Regions from separate parts of the Streptomyces sp. NPDC087215 genome, predicted to be linked through region 4. Evidence: riboswitches for the same ligand, from Rfam matches in the RefSeq annotation. Region 4 holds a riboswitch; each other region holds the start of a gene.
What was found. Region 4 has a riboswitch for cyclic di-AMP ahead of ACIO92_RS09495 (M23 family metallopeptidase). Riboswitches for the same ligand answer to the same signal wherever they lie in the genome.
Positions count from the first base shown of each region.

Region 1: another riboswitch for cyclic di-AMP. It lies ahead of ACIO92_RS25150 (C40 family peptidase); the one in region 4 lies ahead of ACIO92_RS09495 (M23 family metallopeptidase).
Region 2: another riboswitch for cyclic di-AMP. It lies ahead of ACIO92_RS02675 (peptidoglycan DD-metalloendopeptidase family protein); the one in region 4 lies ahead of ACIO92_RS09495 (M23 family metallopeptidase).
Region 3: another riboswitch for cyclic di-AMP. It lies ahead of ACIO92_RS30085 (LysM peptidoglycan-binding domain-containing protein); the one in region 4 lies ahead of ACIO92_RS09495 (M23 family metallopeptidase).

Region 1 covers NZ_JBIUZD010000011.1:65,224-68,623, forward strand. The annotation lists gene ACIO92_RS25140 (8-amino-7-oxononanoate synthase) at 1-702, shown strand, start outside; gene ACIO92_RS25145 (ATP-binding protein) at 871-1,308, shown strand; gene ACIO92_RS25150 (C40 family peptidase) at 1,562-2,038, opposite strand; cyclic di-AMP (ydaO/yuaA leader) riboswitch at 2,042-2,249, opposite strand; gene ACIO92_RS25155 (urease subunit gamma) at 2,779-3,081, shown strand; gene ACIO92_RS25160 (urease subunit beta) at 3,094-3,400, shown strand, end outside.
Region 2 covers NZ_JBIUZD010000001.1:640,260-643,659, reverse strand. The annotation lists gene ACIO92_RS02690 (XRE family transcriptional regulator) at 1-282, shown strand, start outside; gene ACIO92_RS02685 (DUF6126 family protein) at 315-470, shown strand; gene ACIO92_RS02680 (tyrosine-protein phosphatase) at 585-1,406, opposite strand; cyclic di-AMP (ydaO/yuaA leader) riboswitch at 1,801-1,956, shown strand; gene ACIO92_RS02675 (peptidoglycan DD-metalloendopeptidase family protein) at 1,961-2,938, shown strand; gene ACIO92_RS02670 (SGNH/GDSL hydrolase family protein) at 3,092-3,400, shown strand, end outside.
Region 3 covers NZ_JBIUZD010000017.1:58,166-61,565, forward strand. The annotation lists gene ACIO92_RS30075 (phosphocholine-specific phospholipase C) at 1-345, shown strand, start outside; gene ACIO92_RS30080 (hypothetical protein) at 357-1,175, opposite strand; cyclic di-AMP (ydaO/yuaA leader) riboswitch at 1,517-1,703, shown strand; gene ACIO92_RS30085 (LysM peptidoglycan-binding domain-containing protein) at 1,708-2,592, shown strand; gene ACIO92_RS30090 (phosphoribosyltransferase family protein) at 2,586-3,400, opposite strand, start outside.
Region 4 covers NZ_JBIUZD010000003.1:22,856-26,255, forward strand. The annotation lists gene ACIO92_RS09490 (aldo/keto reductase) at 1-821, opposite strand, end outside; gene ACIO92_RS09495 (M23 family metallopeptidase) at 948-2,066, opposite strand; cyclic di-AMP (ydaO/yuaA leader) riboswitch at 2,078-2,223, opposite strand; gene ACIO92_RS09500 (PP2C family protein-serine/threonine phosphatase) at 2,425-3,400, opposite strand, start outside.

The DNA of each region.
Region 1 (3,400 bases), on a different contig from region 4:
GAGGCCGTGCGCAAGACCCTCGACGCGCATCCGGGGCGGCGGGCCCTGGTCGTCAGCGACTCCGTGTTCTCCGTCGACGGCGACCGGGCCCCGCTGTCCGCGCTCGCCGCCGCCTGCCGCGCGCACGGCGCCGGTCTGGTCGTGGACGACGCCCACGGCCTCGGCGTCCTCGGCGACGGCGGTCGGGGGGCCCTGCACGGGGCCGGGCTCGCGGGCGACGAGGACGTGGTGGCCACCGTCACCCTGTCGAAGTCCCTCGGCAGTCAGGGCGGCGCGGTCCTCGGCCCGGCCCGGGTGGTCGAGCACCTGGTCAACGCGGCCCGCACCTTCATCTTCGACACCGGTCTCGCCCCGGCCGCCGCCGGGGGCGCGCTGGCGGCCCTGCGTCTGCTGGCGGCCGAGCCGGGTCTCGCGGAGCGGACCCGTACGGTTGCCACCACCCTGCACCGGCTCCTCACCGGGGCGGGTCTGACGGCCGCCCGGCCCGACGCGGCCGTGGTCTCGGTGCGCGCCCCCTCCCCGGAGGCGGCGCTGCGCTGGGCGGCGGACTGCCGGGAGCGGGGGCTCGCGGTCGGCTGTTTCCGGCCGCCCTCCGTGCCCGACGGGGTCTCGCGGCTACGGCTCACGGCCCGCGCGGATCTGACGGACGAGCGGATCGCGTACGCGGTGGAAACGATCCTGCGGACGGCTCCGGCCGGCTGACCCGGCGGACGGCGGCCCGGTGCGTCCCGGGGCCTTCGCGTTCACCGCTTCGGGCGACAGATGGGGACATATCTTGGGAGAACGCCTCCCGGCGCGGCCCGATCGGTGGCAGTCTGACGCGCAGTGCGATCCGGGGCAGCGGCCCCGGCGGAAAGGGACGGCGTCGCCATGGCAGACCAGCAGGAAGCATCCGTCACTCTGCCGAGCGAACCCGCCTCGGTGTCCACGGCCCGGCGGTTCGTGGCGGAGGTTCTCGGCTGCTGGGGCCTGGACGACGCCACGGAGACCGCGGACGCGATCCGGATCGTCGTCTCCGAGCTGGCCACCAACGCCGTGCTGCACACCCTCGGCCAGTCGCCCACCTTCACGGTGGACCTCAGGCTCGACCGGGAGGAGCAGCTGCACATCGGTGTCACCGACAGTCATCCGAGGCTGCCGCGCCGTCTGCCCGCCGCGGTCCAGCAGGACAACGGCAGGGGCATGGTCATCGTCAGGGCCCTCGCGGCGGAGGCCGGCGGGCGTCTCTCCGTGACCCCGATCGAGGAGGGCGGCAAGACGGTCCGGATCTCCCTCCCGTGGACCCCCGCCCCGCTGGCCAGCCGCTGACGGACCCGCGTGGGGCGGGTCCGTCGTCGTGACCCGGGCCGATGCCGTCGTCGCGGGCCCGAGAGGGGCCCCGGAGGCGGCTTCCGCGGGGGACGCGCGGTCGCCGGGACCGTACCGCCAGGGGTCGGCCCGGGTCCGTGCGGGATGCGGCGGCGCCACCGCACCCCGCACGGACCGGCGCCGTCCGTTCCGCCTGATCAGTTCACGGACCGGCCCCGGGTCAGTTCACGGACCGGCCGTCGGTTCCGCCGGGTCAGCGGACGCGGCCGTAGTAGATCTTGGACGACCAGATCTTGTCGAGCTTCACCCAGGACCCCGTCTTGGGCGAGTGCCAGATCTTGCCGCTCCCGGCGTAGATGCCCACGTGGTAGACCCTTCCGCCGGAGTGGAAGAAGACCAGGTCCCCCTTCTGCCGTGAGGCGGCGGAGACGCGTGTGGTTCTGTTGTACTGCTGCTGCGCGGTGCGGGGCAGCGACTTGCCCGCCTTCTGGTACGCGTAGAGCGTCAGACCGGAGCAGTCGAACCTGGAGGGTCCGGCGCTCCCGTACCGGTACGGTGCTCCCTTCTTGGACGCGGCGACGCTCAGTGCCTTGTTCGCGTAGTTCGTCGCTGCCTGGGCCTCCGGCGCCGCACCCGGTGCGAGCAGCGTGCCGCCGACGGCGGCGAGAGTGAGAGCCGAGACGGCTCCGACCCGGGACAGCAGGGACGGGACGTGCATCTGCGCAGTCATGCGCAACCCTTCGTCAGCCGCCTGTGAAGGATGACCTGTCGGGTTCGGGCAGGCGAAGATGCCCGGCCGCGGTTGCGGCTTCACCCCAAGGGGCGGCCCCGCTGTGGGAAACAGCGCGTACGCCCCGTAAAAATCGGGTCCTCCACTCCTGCCGGTCCAATCCTGTCGACCAGACGTCCGGGACAGCGGCAGGACTCGGCGTCCGCCCGGACCGCCCCGCCGCGGCGGCGGGGGCTTGTCGTCGACAGGGATCTTGACTCACACCAGGGGTGAAATCCGAGTGGAAACGGCGATATGTGAGGCTCCTCACGACTGATCCGTTCGGGTGGACAGGAGGGTTTCGTGATCATCGGAGGTACCCCCGGCGAGCCCCGCACCAGCGATGGAACGTTCGATTCCGCCAGATGAGTACATCGATGGCGCAAGTTGACCGGTCTGAATATCGACTCGTCGACTACTCCGAACGAGGGAGGGATTCTGCGACACGTGTCGGCCGTCCGGCCCTCGACACGACACGGCCGGATGTCGATCCGTCAGGGGAGGGTCCGGCTCCGTATGTACCGTCGTCGGTCCGATGATCATGTGATCGCAAAGGCGTAGTTAACCAGCCGGAAAAACTTCCGCCCTAACGTGCAATGTCTGCCGGTGTACCGCGCTCCAGCATTCAACAAGGTGTTGAAGCTCGGTAGGGTCCGCAGCTGTCCGGGTCCCGTCCCGGCGGACGACTGTGAGGTGGAAGTGTGCAATTGAGCCCGCACGAGCAGGAACGCCTGCTCATCCATGTGGCCGCCGACGTGGCCGAGAAGCGCAGGGCACGCGGTGTGCGACTCAACCACCCCGAGGTCGTCGCGCTGATCACCGCTCATGTCCTCGAAGGCGCCAGGGACGGCCGCACGGTCGCCGAACTGATGGCCTCCGGACGCCAGGTGCTCACCCGCGACGAGGTCATGGAGGGCGTCCCCGAGATGATCCACGACGTCCAGGTCGAGGCCACCTTCCCGGACGGCACCAAGCTCGTCACCGTCCACGACCCCATCGTCTGAACGGACGCGCCGATGATCCCCGGAGAGATCCTGTACGCGGACGGCCCCGTCCCCCTCAACGAGGGGCGCCCCGTCACGCGTCTGACCGTGCTCAACGCCGCCGACCGGCCCGTCCAGGTCGGCTCCCACTACCACTTCGCCGAGGTCAACCCCGGACTCGAGTTCGACCGTGCCGCCGCGCGCGGACAGCGGCTGCACATCGCCGCCGGAACCGCCGTCCGCTTCGAACCCGGCATCCCCGTCGAGGTCGAACTCGTTCCCCTCACCGGCCGCCGGATCGTCCCCGGTCTGCGCGGCGAGACCGCGGGTCCCCTGGACG
Region 2 (3,400 bases), on a different contig from region 4:
CAGTGCCTGCGGGTCCACGTGCCGTACGCCACCCGGGCGGACATCGTGCGGGTCCACCCCGGTGAGGAGTGGATCCACGTCCTGGAGGGCCGGGTGCGGCTCGCGCTCGGCGAAGCCGTCCACGTCCTCGATCCCGGGGACAGCGCGCACTTCGACTCGCTCACCCCGCACCGCATCGGCGCCGCGACCTCCAGCGGGGCCGAGCTGCTCTTCGTCCACACCCTGATGCAGAGCCCCGTCGCCGAGCTGTGCCTCGGCGACGGAACTCCGCACCGTCGCTGACCCCGCCTGACCCTTCCTCCGAAAGGTTCGACATGTCCGAGAAGCACGCACCGGTCACCGGCGAGGAGCGCGGTGAGGGCAAGTTCCCCAAGGGCCTGGTGCTCCGCCTCTTCGCGTACCTGGTGGCGGGCCACCTCTTCGCCGGCTTCCTGTATCTGCTCTTCATGCTGGGCGGGCAGAACCAGTAGCGCGGACGGCGAGGGGCGGTGGGCCCGACGCGCGGGCGGGCGGTGAGACCGGACCCCGTACGGGTTCGCCGGGGCCGCGCTCCGCAGAGATCGGCGCGGCCCGGACGGTCCGGCTCAGACCTCGGTGAGCAGACGCTCCCGCAGCCGCCCGAGGGTCTCCGGGGTCAGCTTGAGGCCCTCGGCGAGGTAGGTGTCCACCGAGCCCCAGGTCTCCTCGATCGTCTCGAAGGCGCCCCGCAGATACTCCACCCGCGCGTCGAACAGCGGGCTCAGCAGCTCCATCACCTCGGGCGACATGGCGTCGGACGCGGTGGAGCTGCGGCTCACCTTGTAGCGGCGGTGCGGGTCGTTCGACTTCACGTAGTCGGCCTCGATCGCCGAGCGCTCGACCCCGAGGGCGAGCAGGGTGATCGCGATCGAGAGCCCGGCGCGGTCCTTGCCCGCCGCGCAGTGCATCAGGGCGGGGACGCTGTTCTCCGCGAGCGCGTGCAGGATGCGGCTGTGGTCGGCGGTGCGCTCGACCACCATCTTCCGATAGGAATCGGCCATCCGGTCGGCGGCCTTGTCCCCACCGAGGATCTCCCGCAGCTGGGCTATGTCCCCGTCCCGCACCAGCCGCCAGAACTCCTTGCCCTCGGCCGGGTCGTTCAGGGGTATGTTCACGTTGCGCACGCCCGGAAGCTCGACGTCCGCCCCCTCGATGCGCACGTCGGCCTGGTTGCGGAAGTCGAAGACGGTGTGCAGGTCCAGCGAGGCGAGGAAGGCGGCGTCCTCCTCGGTCGCGTGGGCGAGGTGGCCGCTGCGGAACAGACGGCCGGGGCGCACCGCGCGCCCGTCCGTCGTCGGCAGGCCGCCCACGTCCCGGAAGTTGCGGACCTCGGCCAGCTCGGGCTCGTTCGCTTCGGCGGGCGGGACCTGCGGCAGCTGCTGCGTCACGGATGCTCCTGGAGAATTCGGCGTTCGGGGGTACGGCACGGGGCCGATTCCAAGAGCCAATCATCCAGGCAGGACGAACGGGGCGCACCCCCCTGGCTAGGAATGGGCGATCTGTCCGTATTCACACCTTCCGGATAACACGCCCTGATTGCAGATGAGATGGGAATCGGAGCGTGAGCAGCGTCATAGAAGTGACGGATCGTGCCCGGGGCCGCGACGCAATCGCCTTACGGAAAAAGGGAGTCGAAGAAGTGTCATCCACGCAGGGTGACCGGAATTCCGGGCCCGGGAGCGAGCGGACGCCGAACTGATAAAGCATCGGCTTGTTCGCGCCGAAACGCTCGTCTAGCGTCACCGTCAATCCGGTCGGACCGCCGAATCCTGCCACCGTCCGGAATTCCACTCATCCCATGCGTGGCAGGAGCGGGGGACCCAGGAAGTACGCCGGTCCCGCGACGCAGGACGGCTCGGGGTGAAGTCGCGCGAGAGCGCGGCCGGACATCTCCCGTCCGAACCCGACAGCTCACCTCGCAGGCGCCGGAGAGGAATTCGCCATGCCCGCGAAGGGTAAGCACCGCCGTCCCAGGAACAACTCCCTCACCCGGGGCATCGCCGCCGCCGGTACGGGAGGCGCCGTCGTCGCCCTCCCGCTCCTCGGCGCCACCGGTGCCCACGCCGCCGAGCAGACGGCCCCGGCCGCCCCCGCGCGGACCGTCACCGTCGCCGCCCAGGCCAAGGCGCCCGCCGCGGCGCCGGTCGCGGCCCCGGCCGCGCCGAGGACGTACGCCGTCGTCCCTGGCGACCACCTCTCGAAGATCGCCGCCGAGCACCACCTCACCGGTGGCTGGCAGCGGCTCTACGCGGACAACCGCCAGGTCGTCGGCGAGAACCCCTCGTTCATCCTGCCCGGCATGAAGCTCACCCTCGGCGCCAGGAGCACCGCTCCCGCCGCCGCCCCGAAGAGCCCCGCCACGGCCGCCCCGAAGACCGAGCGCAAGGCCCCCGCCGCCCAGGACTCCGGCGACTCCACGCACACCACCCGGAGCTCCGAGCGCCCGGCCGCCCAGGCCACCACCCCGGACTCCGGCTCGTCCACGACGCAGTCCTCCGGCTCCTCGGCCTCCTCCTCCGGCTGGGTCAAGCCCGTCAGCGGCGGCTTCTCCACCCCGTACCGCGCCTCCGGCTCCATGTGGTCCTCCGGTTACCACACCGGTGTCGACTTCATCGCCTCCTCCGGCACCACCGTCCGCGCCGTCGGCGCGGGCACGGTCGTCTCGGCGGGCTGGAGCGGCTCCTACGGCAACGAGGTCGTCATCCAGCACGCCGACGGCAACTACTCGCAGTACGCCCACCTCTCCTCGCTCGCCGTCTCGGCGGGCCAGGCGGTCTCCGGCGGACAGCAGATCGGCCTCTCCGGCTCCACCGGCAATTCCACCGGACCCCACCTCCACTTCGAGATCCGGACCTCGCCGGGCTACGGCTCCGACGTCGATCCGCTGGCCTACCTCCGCCAGCACGGCGTCTCCGTCTGACGCACCCGCCCCACCGAAGGCCCGGCACCCGTGCGTGCCGGGCCTCCGGCGTATTCCGGCTTGGCAATTTCTTTATCGGTGTCATATGTCACCCGGCGTCAACCCCTCCTTACGGTCGCGTAGGTCACATCCGAAAGGGAAGGATGTCCACCCGTGGCAGACGATTCGAGATCAACAGACAAGAACGCATTCGGGTCGTACGCGGCGATCGGTGACAGCTTCACCGAGGGCGTCGGAGACCCCGGACCCGACGGGACGTACCTCGGCTGGGCGGACCGCTTCGCGGTACTGCTCGCCGACCAGCTGCCGGAGCACGAGGCCTTCCGCTACGCCAACCTGGCCGTACGCGGGCGCCTCCTCGACCAGATCGTGGCGGAACAGGTTCCCCGGGCGAGGGAACTCGCCCCCGACCTGGTGACCTTCTGCGCCGGTGGCAACGACATCATCCGCCCCGGCACGGAC
Region 3 (3,400 bases), on a different contig from region 4:
CGCTTCCTCCGGCGCTTCATCGGCGACGCCTCCAGGGCGGGCAGAGCCGTCGAGGTGGCGGCCCGGTACGCGACCGGGCCGGGCACCGGGGAGACGGCCCTGTGGTTCCGGCTGAGCAACTCCTCTGCGGGTCCCGTGACGTTCACGATCCGCTCGAACGCCTACCGTACGGACGGCCCGTGGACGTACACCGTCCCGGCGAACTCCACCCGTGAGGACCACTTCGACGCCGTCGCCCACCAGAACGGCTGGTACGACTTCACGGTCCTCGCCGACCTCGACGGGACCTGGTCGCGCCGGTACACCGGACACATCGAGACCGGGGCACCGAGCGTCAGCGGCTGATCCGGGGCGGCTCAGCGCCCGGCGAGCGCGGCGCGGCGGATCGTGGCGTCGAGCAGGGCCACCGCGTCGCCCGCCGTGCGGCCGGGGGCCCGGTTCCACGGCCCGATCAGCTCGTGCCATCCGCGCGAGCGCAGTTCGGTCATGATCCAGGCCGCCGCCTCGTTCATGGTCGCCCCGCCGCCGTATCCCAGGCGGTGGGCGGCGAGCAGGGCGCCGCACACGCACCGGGCACCCCGGGCGTCACGCAGCCGGTACGGGGTGTTCTGCCAGCCCCACTCCGTCAGGACGAGGCGGGCGTAGCCGAGGTGGACCGAGGGGCGCAGCTCCGGGCTGCCGATCCGGCGCCAGGCGTGCAGCCGGTCGGGGAGGACGGCTCCGATCCGACCGGGGAGGCGGCGCTCGACGGGCGGGGGCGGGGGCAGGGTGCCGAGCGCGTCGGCGACGAGCCGGTCCACCGGGACGGTGAGCAGCCGCCGCCACGCCTCGGGGTCCGCGTCCTCGCCGGGTGCGGGCGGGGGCGCGAGGACGGGCACGCGAGCGGGCGGCGGGCCGGGCACGGGCGCCAGCGGAAGCGGGGCCGGGGACACGGCCGGGGCCGGGGCCGGGGCCGGGGCCGGGGCCGGGGCCGGGGCCGGGGCCGGGGACACGGTCAGGGTCGGGATCGGGATCGGGGACGCCGTCGGGGTCAGGGCCGGAGAAGCGGAAGGGGTCGCGGCGGGCACGGCGGCGGTCCACTCCTCGACAATCCGCTGCCAGGCGTCGCTGTCATGGAGGGCGGCGGCCTCGCGGTCGAGGTCGTCGGGGCTGAGCTGGGGGGCGGTGGGTGGCATCCGGGGGCTCCTCGGTCGGGATCACCCTCATCTTTCATGTCAAATGCCCGTTTTGCGACTTTTGACATTGAATGCCCGTCGTGGCGACTAGTCCTTATGTCGCACTTCCCTATTAACGGAACTAAGCACCATATCGGGACATCCGCTTCCGCGTGACGCGACTCACTCTCCTTGCGGTGAACCGGGAGGCCGAGGGCTCAGGGCCCGTACCGGGCAAGGAATTCCCCGCCCGCCCCGGCCGCGTTCGATCTTGAACAATCAGAATTCCGTGATCCTTTCCGCATTTCTCCGCACTGATCCTCTTGTTCCGCACCGTATGGCTGCCCTACGGTCACCTGCATTCGAGCGGATCGCCGAATCCTGCCACCGTTCGAAATACTTCCCCTTTTCACCCGACGGCAGGAGCGGGGGACCCACGAATACGCCGACCCGGGAATCCGGGGCGGCTCGGGGTGCAGCCGCGTGCGCGCGGCCGGACATCTCCCGTCCGAACCCGACAGCTCACCCCGCAGGCGCCGGAGAGGAATCCGCCATGCCCGCACAGAGCAAGCACCGCCGCCCCCGCCGCTCCGTCTCCCGTGGCTGGGCGCTGATCAGCACAGGTGGAGCCGCCCTGGCCCTGCCCCTGATCGCCCCCGCCATGGCCGGTGCCGCGCCCGTTTCCGGAGTCCAGGAAACCGTCGCCCGCACCGCCGTCGCCGCCCCGGCAGCCGCCCCCGCCGCCCCCGCGAAGGCCCCGGCCGCCCCCGCCGCCGCCCGCACCTACACGGTCGTCAGCGGTGACTCCCTTTCCCTCATCGCCCAGAAGAAGGGAATTCAGGGCGGCTGGGAAGACCTTTACCGGATCAACAAGAACGCCGTGGGTGACAATCCGTCACTCATTCACCCCGGCCTTGAACTGACGATTCATCGGATTTCCGCGAAGGCCGCCCCCGCACAGGCGCGGAAGGCGTCCGACTCCGCCGAACGGGCGAACCGTTCCGAGAGCCGGGCCGTCCCCGCCGTGGCCACCGGCACCGGCGCCTCCGCCACCGGGGCGGTCTCCTCCGCCGCCACCGTCGCCCTGAAGGCCGTCCCGATCGCCGCCGTCCAGTACACCGACAACCTCGACGGCTGGATCCGGGAGTCCCTGGACGTCATGGCCCGGCACGGCATCCCCGGCTCGTACGACGGCATCCTCCGCAATGTGATGCGCGAGTCCTCCGGCAACCCCCGGGCCATCAACCTCTGGGACTCCAACGCGGTGGCGGGCACGCCCTCCAAGGGGCTGCTCCAGGTCATCGAGCCGACCTTCCTCGCCTACCACGTGCCGGGCACTCCCGTGGACCTGTACGACCCGGTCGCCAACATCACCGCCGCCTGCAACTACGCGGCCGACCGCTACGGCTCCATCGACAACGTCAACGGGGCCTACTGATCCCGCAGGTGCCCGGTGAACCAGGAGGTGGCGAGCTCGGCCACCTCCTCCAGGGCGCCCGGCTCCTCGAAGAGGTGACCGGCGCCCGGCACCAGGGCGAGCCCGTTCTCGCAGCGCAGCAGCGACCGGGCCCGCCGGTTCAGCTCGACGACCCGTGCGTCACGGCCGCCCACGACCAGCAGCGTCGGGGCGCGCACCAGTCCCAGCCGTCTCGCGGCGAGGTCCGGCCGACCGCCCCGCGAGACGACGGCGGCCACCCGGGAGGCGGGATCGCCCGCCGCCCACAGCGCGGCGGCGGCCCCGGTGCTCGCCCCGAAGTACCCGAGCGGCAGTCCGGCGCCCGCCGGGTCCCCTGCCAGCCACTCCGTGGCCCCGGCCAGCCGCCCGGCGAGCAGCGGCGCGTCGAAGACCAGCGCCCGGTCGGCCGCCTCGGCCTCGGTGAGCAGGTCGAACAGGAGCGTGCCGAGCCCGGCCCGGTTCAGCGCCGCCGCGACGGCGCGGTTGCGGGGGCTGTGCCTGCCGCTGCCGCTGCCGTGGGCGAAGAGCACGACGCCGGTGGCGCCCTCGGGCACCACGAGCCGTCCTGGCAGCTCGCCGCCGGGGAACGGGACGCGGACGTCCCGCGCCACGGGCCCGCCCCCGCCCGGAACGGCCGCCGCAGCGTCCGCGTCCCGGACCGTCCGACCGTCCGCGCCCCTGGCCGCCCGCCCCCGCGCGGCCCGGTTCCGCTCCAGGCACGCGATCACCTCGGTGTCCGGGGTCTGCGAGAAGTCCCGGTAGAACCGTCCGATCGCGAAGAACGGGTCCG
Region 4 (3,400 bases):
CGGGCGGCGAGCCAGGCGAGGGCGACGGTGGCCGGTTCGGCGCCGTGCGCCCCGGCGACGGTGTCGAGCGCGGAGAGGACGGCCCGGCCGCGCTCGGTGTCCAGGTGCCCGGCCGCCCCGGTGGCGCGGACGCTGTCGACGGCGGCGCCGGGGCGGTACTTGCCGGTGAGGAAGCCCGCGGCGAGGCCGTAGTACGGGACGGCGGAGAGCCCGGCCCGCTCGACGGTCTCCAGGAGGGGGCCCTCGTAGGTGTCGCGGGAGACCAGGTTGTAGTGCGGCTGGAGGGCCACGTACCGGGTGAGGCCCTCGGACTCGGCGAAGTCGAGGGAGGCGCGCAGCCGCTCCGGGGAGATGTTGGAGGCGGCGACGGCCCGCACCTTGCCCTCCTTCACGAGCTGGTCGAGAGCGGTGACGATCTCCTCCACGGGGACCGTCTCGTCGTCGAAGTGGGTGTAGTAGAGGTCGACGCGGTCGGTGCCGAGGCGGCGCAGGGACGCCTCGGCGCCCGCCTTGATGGTGGTCGCGGAGAGGCCCTTGAAGCGCGGGTGGGCGCCGACCTTGGTGGCGACGACGATGTCGTCGCGGTTGCCCCGGGAGGCGAGCCAGCGGCCGATGACCGTCTCGGACTCGCCGCCCTCGTTGCCTTCGGCCCAGGCGGAGTAGGCGTCGGCCGAGTCGACGAAGTTGCCGCCCGCCGCCGCGTAGGCGTCGAGGACCGCGAAGGACTGCGCTTCGTCGGCGGTCCAGCCGAAGACGTTGCCGCCGAGGGCGAGCGGGAAGACGCGCAGGTCGGAACTGCCCAGCGGGCGGAGAGAAGTCATGGGACGCTCAACTTCCGCTTCGCCCGGAGTATTCCGGCCCCATCAGGGTGGGCCCCGTAAGGGAGGGCTCCGGCCCGTAGGGGAGGACCCGGTCCCGTCCCGGAGCGTTCCGGGACGGGGGCGCGGTCAGAGCGACAGGCCCTTGGAGCGGAGCCAGGAGGCCGGGTCGACGCCCGCGCCGCCGGGGGTGTGGACCTCCATGTGGAGGTGGGCGCCGGTGACGTTGCCGGTGGCGCCGACGCGGCCGATGGTCTCGCCGGTGCCGACGGACTGGCCCGCACCGACCGTCATGGACGAGAGGTGGCAGTACCAGACCTCGCTGCCGTCGGGCAGTTCCAGGACGATCCGGTAGCCGTACGAGCCGGACCAGCCCGCCGACTTGATGGTGCCGCCGTGCACCGCCTTGACCGGGGTCCCGGTGGGGGCGGCGAAGTCGAGGCCGGTGTGCTGGCCGGAGGACCACATCGAGCCGGACTGCATGTAGGTGGCGGTGAGGGTGTACGAGGAGACCGGCAGCGAGTAGCTCGCGGCGAGCCGGGCGAGGCGCTCGGCCTCCTCCTTGGCCTTGGCGGCGGCTTCCGCCTCGGCCTTCGCCTCCGCCTCCGCCTTCGCCCTGGCCTTCGCCTCCGCCTCGGCGACCGCCTTCTTCGCGGCCTCGGCCTTGGTCTGCGCCTCCGCCGCCGCCTTCTCGGCCGCCGCCTTCTCCACTGCGGCCTTCTCGGCGGCGACGGCGGAGACCTGCTGCTGTTCGGCCTGCTGGAGGATGCGGGCGCGCAGGGCCTCGCCCGCGTCGCCGGTGGCGCTCGCGGCCGTGACGGTCCGCTCGGCCCGTACGGCGGTGGTGGCGCCCGGCTTCTCGTCGAGGGAGGCGTAGGAGGCGGTCAGCGGGTGCGGGTTGGCACGGGCGACGGGGACCGTCTCGTGGTCCTCCTCGGGGAGGAGGTCGCCGACGAGGGGGAGGTCGTGGGCGTCCGGGAGGTCCGGCAGGGATATCGCGACCTTCGGCTTCTCCTGCGCGGTGGCGAGGCCGCCCGCGCCGACCGCGGCGATGACGCCGACGCCGAGGACCGTGGAGGAACGGGCGAAGTTGGAGCGCTGCTTGACGACCCGGTGCCGGCCGCCGGAGCGGTTCTGGGCGCGGAGGGTGTCCTCGGTCGGGTTCCACTCGGTCCCGGGGGCGGCGGGAGCCGAGCCACCGCCGAAGGCGTCGAAGGGGGTTTCGGGTACGGGAGTGTGGGACGCCACGGGGGCGCGCTCCTTTCCTTCCTTCTCGCCTACCGGGTTAGCTGACGGGTTCGGAGCAGGAAGGTCTCCTACGGGCCGGTCGCACGGGTGCGAAGGGCCCGATTCACCCCAAGTGGTGGTTCCCCGGTTCCCTTTCGGGATTCGGCGCGTGCGCACGGTGCCGCCTCTTGCGACGGCTGGGACGACCGCGCTGCGTTATCGAACGTTAATAGACAGGGGTGCTCGATTCCAAGCTGTCCCTCTTGATCATTAACAGGAATGAGGGGGAATCGGGCGAGTTGGCCGCGCTTCGGTGGAGACCGGCACGGGCGACGAGATCTGACGTTATGTCAATTGTTATCGCAGCGACACCCGGTGACTACAGCCGGTGACCGGGTCTGCCCGGCGGCACCACCGGTATCGTCCGCCGCCTCGCCGGCTGCCCCGCCGCCGGGCGGCTCACCGCGAGCAGGGCCATGTCGTCCGTCGATCCGCCGCCCGTGTGCAGGCGTACGTCGTCCACCAGCGCGTCGAGGAGTTCCTCGGGGCCCGGGAAGATCCGGCCCAGCAGGCGCGCCCCCGGGTCGTAGAAGACGCCCTCCGCGTTCCGCGCCTCCGAGAGGCCGTCGGTGTGGAAGAGCAGGGTCGCGCCCGGCGGGAAGGGCCGCGCCTCGGCCCGGTCGGGCCAACTCGCCAGATCGCCCATGCCGAGGGGCAGCGCGGGCTCGGACGGCTCCAGGAGGTCGAGGCGCCCGTCCCCGTGCAGCAGCAGCGGCGGCGGATGCCCCCGGTTGACCGTCCGTACGAAACCGTCGAAGGTGCCTCCGCCGTCCCCGCGCGGGATCTCGGCGAGGACGGCGGTGGTGAACCCCTCGAAGGCGTCGATGCCCTCTCTCCGGATGCCCTCCCGGGCCAGCGCCCCTTCGAGACGGCGGGCCACGCCCTCCAGGTTCCGTTCCTGCTCGGCCGCCTCCCGGAAGGCCCCGATGATCACGGCGACGGCCTCGACCGCCTCCAGCCCCTTGCCACGGACGTCCCCCACCACCAGCCGCACCCCGTAGGGGGTGTCCTGGACGGCGTACAGGTCGCCGCCGATGAACGCGCCCGCGTGCGCCGCCTCGTACCGGGCCGCGCACTGGAGTCCTCCGATCCGCTCGGCGGGCGTCGGGAGCACGGCCCGCTGCACGGTCTCGGCGATGACCCGCGCCGAGGCGAGCCGCTCGCCGCTGCGGCGCACGACCCGGTTGATGAGGAGGGCGAGCGCGGAGACCGTGGCGACGGTCAGGGTCTCGGTGAGGGCCGGGATACGGCTCGCGGTGTCGTTGTAGAGGTGGAGCCCGGCGGAGGCCAGGACG